One region of the Pseudoalteromonas sp. S4741 genome, then DNA from elsewhere that is predicted to be linked to it. Evidence: predicted binding sites of a transcription regulator. Region 1 holds the regulator's gene; the other holds the start of a gene.
The links. Region 1 encodes sigma-54, which starts transcription at its own class of promoters, with help from an activator protein. Its sites were predicted from a motif close to GTTGGCACGNNNNTNGNNT; they were not measured.
Positions count from the first base shown of each region.

Region 2: a site for sigma-54 is predicted at 1,798-1,816, ahead of CWC30_RS00080 (TorF family putative porin). Genes of this name have one in related genera too.

Region 1 covers NZ_PNCN01000063.1:13,929-17,306, reverse strand. The annotation lists gene lptA (lipopolysaccharide transport periplasmic protein LptA) at 1-253, shown strand, start outside; gene lptB (LPS export ABC transporter ATP-binding protein) at 250-975, shown strand; gene CWC30_RS10600 (RNA polymerase factor sigma-54) at 1,045-2,544, shown strand; gene hpf (ribosome hibernation promoting factor) at 2,571-2,858, shown strand; gene ptsN (PTS IIA-like nitrogen regulatory protein PtsN) at 2,863-3,315, shown strand; gene rapZ (RNase adapter RapZ) at 3,335-3,378, shown strand, end outside.
Region 2 covers NZ_PNCN01000001.1:18,972-22,349, forward strand. The annotation lists gene CWC30_RS00070 (efflux RND transporter periplasmic adaptor subunit) at 1-64, opposite strand, end outside; gene CWC30_RS00075 (YIP1 family protein) at 113-823, opposite strand; gene CWC30_RS00080 (TorF family putative porin) at 1,018-1,695, opposite strand; gene CWC30_RS00085 (hypothetical protein) at 2,068-3,231, opposite strand; gene CWC30_RS00090 (helix-turn-helix transcriptional regulator) at 3,377-3,378, opposite strand, start outside.

The DNA of each region.
Region 1 (3,378 bases):
AACACAAGCAGATGGCACCATCATGAGTGCCAGTGCGAATGAAGTACGTTACGATGTTTCGCAACGTTTTTTAACCTTAATCGGCGATGCCAGTATTGCTCAAGCAGGTCAAAAAATAACTGCTAAAAGTATCACCTACGATATAGAGCAGCAGTTAATTAGCGCAGAAAAAGACGAAAACTCAACAGACCGTGTACACACTATTTTAGTGCCTGTTGAAAACAAAAAAGAAGACGATAAAGGCCAACCATGAGCACATTAAAAGCAGAGCTATTAGCGAAAAGCTATAAAGGCCGTGAAGTGGTGAAAAACGTTGGTCTAGAAGTTGAAGCAGGCAGCATTGTCGGCTTACTTGGCCCCAATGGCGCAGGTAAAACCACGACCTTTTACATGATTGTAGGCCTTGTACCGAGCGATAAAGGTAAAATATCAATCGATGATCAAGATATCACTTTATTACCAATGCACAGTCGAGCTCGCCTAGGGATAGGATATTTACCACAAGAATCATCTATTTTTAGAAAGCTGACGGTTTATCAAAACTTAATGGCTATATTAGAAACACGTAAAGGGCTCAATAAGCAACAACGTGAAGATACCTTAAATAATTTACTTGATGAATTTAGTATTCAGCATATTCGTGACAGCCAAGGTATGGCTCTGTCAGGTGGTGAGCGTCGCCGTGTTGAAATTGCGCGAGCATTAGCAGCAAATCCTAAATTTATACTACTAGACGAACCCTTTGCAGGGGTTGATCCTATCTCTGTATTAGATATTAAAAAGATTATAGAGCACCTTAAAAACCGAGGAATTGGCGTATTGATTACAGATCACAACGTCCGCGAAACACTTGATGTTTGTGAAAAAGCCTACATAGTTTCTCATGGGGAGTTAATTGCATCAGGCACTCCAGAATATGTATTAAACGATAAAACAGTACGCGATGTTTATTTGGGCGAGCAGTTCAAGCTCTAATATGTGTGTTATTCCACTAAGCATCTGCTAAGATTAATCATACTAATTTAAAAGGATTGTTAGAGATAAATGAGGCAATCATTACAGCTGCGCATGGGCCAGCAACTTACAATGACTCCACAGTTGCAACAAGCAATTCGCTTATTGCAGCTCAGTACATTGGATCTCCAGCAAGAAATTCAAGAAGCACTCGATAGTAATCCCTTGCTTGAAGTTGAAGAACAAGATTACAGTGAAGATGCTGCGGGTAAAAACGAACAAAAAGCCGATACCGATGAATCAACGCTAAGTGCTTCAGCTGATGAAAAACCTAGCGAATATGAGCAAGATAGCGGCGAAGCCATGACCAAAGACACCATTAGCGATGATATGGCAATGGATGTTACATGGGATGAATACATGAGCGCAGCACCTGCCTCTTCCTCGGGACCAATGCCTGAAGATGAATCAATTTATCAAGGCTCTTCAACTGAAACGCTGCATGAATATTTAATGTGGCAATTGCAACTGACGCCATTTAGCCCAACAGATGAAGCCATCGCGATTGCAATCGTAGAAGCTGTGGACGATTCTGGTATTTTAACCCTTAGCTGTGAAGAAATATTAGAAAGTTTTAATCAAGAAAACGACATAGAAGATGAAGTTGAACTTGATGAAATAGAAGCCGTTTTAAAGCGTATTCAGTTATTTGATCCGGTAGGAATAGCCGCGCGTAGTTTACAAGAGTGTTTGTGTATTCAACTAAATCAGTTTGACCAAGACACGCCTTTTTTAAACGAAACAAAAATGATCTTAACCGATCACATTGACTTACTGGCTGCGCGTGATTATCGCACGTTAATGAAAAAAACTAAGCTCAAAGAAGATGAGCTTAAAGAAGTCATGACGTTAATTCACACGCTTAGCCCAAAACCCGCTGACACTATTGTTAGAGAAGAGTCTGAGTACGTTATTCCTGATGTGTCGGTTAAAAAAGTGAAAGGCCGTTGGGTGGTTGAACTAAACCCAGATAGCATGCCTAAAATTAGGGTAAACAGCCAATATGCAGCTATGTCGCGTACGGTTAAATCAAGCGGCGATAGCCAGTTTATTCGCTCACACTTACAAGAAGCTAAATGGTTTATAAAAAGCTTAGAAAGTAGAAACGACACACTGCTTAAAGTAACTAACTGTATTGTGCAACAACAACAGGCCTTTTTTGAACATGGTCCTGAGGCGATGAAGCCTATGGTACTTAATGACGTGGCCGAAATGGTAGAAATGCACGAATCGACTATTTCACGTGTTACTACGCAAAAATACATGCACACACCACGCGGTATTTTTGAGCTTAAATATTTCTTTTCAAGCCATGTAAGCACTGAAAATGGTGGCGAATGTTCATCGACAGCAATACGCGCATTAATTAAAAAATTAATCGCTGCAGAAAACTCAGCTAAACCATTGAGTGATAGTAAAATTGCAGATATATTGGCTGAGCAAGGAATTAAAGTAGCAAGGAGAACTATTGCAAAGTATCGCGAATCTCTAGCTATTCCCCCGTCAAATCAACGTAAAAGTTTGATTTAAGGCGTACAACAAAGAGGAAAATGTTTATGCAACTGAATTTAACTGGTCGCCATGTAGATATTACCGACTCGCTTAGAGACTACGTAAATAGTAAATTTTCGAAGTTACAGAGGCACACTGATCACATAACGAATGTGCACGTTATTCTCGATGTAGAAAAACTAAACCAAAAAGCCGAAGCAACCGTTCATGTTAGTGGCGCTGAGATTTTTGCTTCTACTGAACACCAAGATATGTATGCCGCTATAGACTCGCTGATTGACAAGCTAGATCGTCAAGTAATTAAACACAAAGAGAAACTTGCTCGACACTAACACTATGAAATTAAGCTCACTTATCTGTCAGGACTGCAGTAAAGCTGCGGTCCTTTTTAATAGTAAAAAAAGAATTTTAGAATTTATCAGTGAATTGGCTCACAATAAACTGCCCTATTTAACACAACAAGATATTCTTAACGCGTTAACCGCCAGAGAAAAACTAGGGAGTACAGGTATAGGTCGAGGAATTGCAATTCCTCATGGTCGTATGAGTGGTGTACAAGAGCCTCTTGCTCTTATATTAGTGAGCGAAACGGCTATTAATTTTGATGCGATAGATAACAGACCGGTCGACATTTTTGTTGCCTTAATTGTACCTGATGGTGACAATAAGCAGCATTTAAAAACCTTAGCCACTATAGCAGAAAAGCTCAACGATAAAGAATTTTGTAAGCAATTACGAGCGGCAAAATCCGACAATGAGCTGTATCAAGTAATTGTAAGTCAACCGTAGTAACAATTAAGGGTGATAAATGGAATTAATAATTATAAGTGGTCGCTCAGGTTCTGGTAAATC
Region 2 (3,378 bases), on a different contig from region 1:
GCTTTGATACAACAAGAGCAATAAAAGCTGCAATTGCAAGGGTAATGATAATCGCTTTTTTCATTTTTATTTCCGTATTTATGAGTAGGCAGAAAAGTTTGCCTACATTCCTTTAAGCAACAATAATAATTGTCCAGATGCTGTAAATGATAATGGTCGGTAGCGCAGCAAAAAGAAGTGCTTTATTAAAGCTGAAATTAGTCCAACACTTTAACCCAATAGCAACCAAAGCTATGCTCCAAAGACTAAAAATACTTAAACTCTCCATCATATTATAGAAGCTATCTCCAAGCTCTAATCCCAGAAATAACTGATTTATAGACGCGTAATTGAATAAACTAATAGGTAATTCATTGTTACTGGCTGTAAGAACTAGCGCAACAACACCTAAACTTGAAATAACCATGGGCATCATGCTCCAAACACCAAAACCATACCACGCACCATAGCTATAATTAGCATCAGGGTCTTGCTTAGATATCAACATGTAATACCCAGATAGGAGTGCATTTATAAAAAGAAGGCCGAAAATACCCCCGCCAATTGCAAACCACACTTGGTTATCGAGGCTTTGCTCCATACTTTGACGGATCATTTTTTTCTCGCCGATTGTGGCATCCACACTCGCTGCAGCAACCTGCTGGTCTAAAATAAATTGTGAGTCTGCAGTGGTATAAAATGTATAAGCAGAGGCTGCAAGGGTTAGAGCGAGAAGTGCAAAAGCAAGCCAAGACCAGCCTTTAGCTTCTTTTAGCCCATTAAAAGCCTTGCTTGGGCTGATAAAAATGTCGATACAAGCAGATAGCGCGTCAGATGACTTCATGATTATTCCTTTATGATTTTTTCAATAGTGAACTATATAGTTATCAGTCATATACTAAGGTAAAAGCGAGGTAAGTTGATTTATTAATTGTAACGGTTTGTTAACAAGGTGTGGCGTGATTAGATCTAGTTAAGTTATTTAAAACGAGAAAGGGCCTTTCGGCCCTTAGTGTTGCAGCAAGTAACACATTCTTTTTATAAGCTAAAGTCGACAGCGTAGGCTACATAAGCTTTAACATCTGAGCCGTCCATGTCGTTATCAGATAGGCCAAAGGTAAAACCATCCTTAGAAACTGATACGCCATAATCAATGATATTGTCATCACCGATGAAATCGCCTGAGTAATGCCCTATGTGTAGCGCCATTTCAGTGCCATTGCTACCAACAGCGAAGCTGTAATCGGCGTTTAAATACAGTGAATCACCAAAATCAGTACCATCACCACTGGCAGCAGATGTTGCAAGTACGGCCGCACCAAATGTAAAACCTTGCACACTAATGCTACCGTAAACTTCTGAAAAATCAGCATCGGCACCTGATGCCGCATCTGGGTAAGCGTAATAAATATAACCTACGTCATAACTTACGTTTTCATTAATAGCGCCGCCAAAACCGGCGTATAAATCTAGTTCGTAGGTCATTTCATCGGCCCAAGACGCATTTGACGCCCACGTACCCGCATAAAATCCAGATTCATTAGCGTAATCAATACCGCCAGATACAGCTGCATCGCCCCCAGTTTGCTCTTGTCCGCGCCATAAGTAGTTAGAAGTAGCGGCTGCATTGGCTGTTACTTCGGCAAATGCAGTAGTTGATGTCATTCCTGTTAATGCCAATGCACTGATGAGTATTGTTTTTTGTAGTTTTAGCATGTTTCATTTCCCATTGTATGATTTTGCACGCCAAGGTTTTTTATTATAAACGACTACAACCTTTTGAACGGCGGCGTATTATTATGTTACTGCAGGGGAGGATTGCACTGTATGTGCCAGCTTCCATTTATTCAATAAAAAATAAATTTTATATTATAAAACAAGGTGTTGAAATTATGCGCAAAGACGCTTTGTGAAAAGTATGTAAGGAAAGAACACACTGCTGGTGCAAAAAAAGCCTGGCTGCACCATTAGAGCGCTACCAGGCTATCTATATTAGGATCTATTGGCCTTTGAAAATTTAACCTTGAAAGGTCTACAGACCCTAACGTTAAGCTAGTTTATTAAAGCTAATTGCGTTTGATATACGTTTTATCCAAAAATGGTACGCATAAGTGTAATTGTTTCGTTTACACCACGGCCTTTTTGTACTTCGCTAATAATAGAATCACGCTTAGCACGAATATGCTCTGGGATGTCATCAGCAGCAAGGGCGCGGTCCACTAATATTTCAGCCGATTCTTTGCCGCGGCGTGGCGCTTTACTGCTGCTAGAAGTGCTACGTGTAGGTTTATTTAGTAGCTTAATGTAGTTAGAGTTATCTGCAGTATTCGTATCTGCATAATAAAAAAAGCAAGGTATTAGCGCTTTAATATCCACTAACTGAGTTTCTAGTTCATTACCAGCATTGGCCATTTTAAACCATGACATAGCGTGAATGCTTTGTACTACATCTTGCCAGTAACGCTCAAAGTCACGATTATTTAATTTGGTGATACCAAGTGCGGAGCAAAGTGCATCTAAGCGACTGTTACTAATCGGTGTAAATACATCAGGGCGGCGCATTGCTAATAAACGGGTTGCAGGCGCTAGTGTTGGTTTTTCATCACTGCCATTAAATGCACTCAAGTAAGCAATTACAAATTGTTGGTAATTACTTTGCGCTACATCACCCTCAAGTGGGATATTGCTCAGGGCATCGTCAAATGCACCTGGCAAGTCAGCCAACATCTGGTGAAAGCCTTTAGCACTTTTTGTAGAGGCAAACCATTCTACATCAAAGTTATAAGTACTCGGGTCGAGTGACGCCATGTGCTTACCGCTAAAAGCGAGTAAGTCTTCAGGGATCATGTCTTTTAATGGTTGTTCACGTAGGTCTGAGATATAAGCAGTTAAACGTAATTGCTCATCAAGTGCCACCAGTTCTTTATGTTGTTCTACAAACATACTCACTACCGGCCAAGGTGCTACCCGTAATGTTTTTAGCTGTAAAAAGCTAATTGCTGAGGTTAGCTGGTCGTGCAGCTTTTTTAAAACTGGCAGTTGTTGTGGCTCTAGTAAGTCGTAATTTATGCGGTCTTTACTTGCACTTAGTAGCTCATAACACCAGCCTAAAAAATCCTCTGGGTGGTTTTCTACTTTCACGGCCATTAGGTTTAGGCTTAGTTCTGAAGCTTGCTTCAAGATGTTTTGGTAAATTTGACTTTCTTGTTCGCCTAGCGCCATTTTTGACGGTGAAATTAGCAGTTTTTTCATGCCTTGTAGAGTCTCCGAGTAGATACATTTTTTAGCTGCTTTATTTTAGCGCAAATACGCCAATAGCAACAGGGCCGTGCATCATACCTAACAATTCAAGGGATGCAATCATGATGCTTAATATAAGCACCATGATTGCCGAGGTTT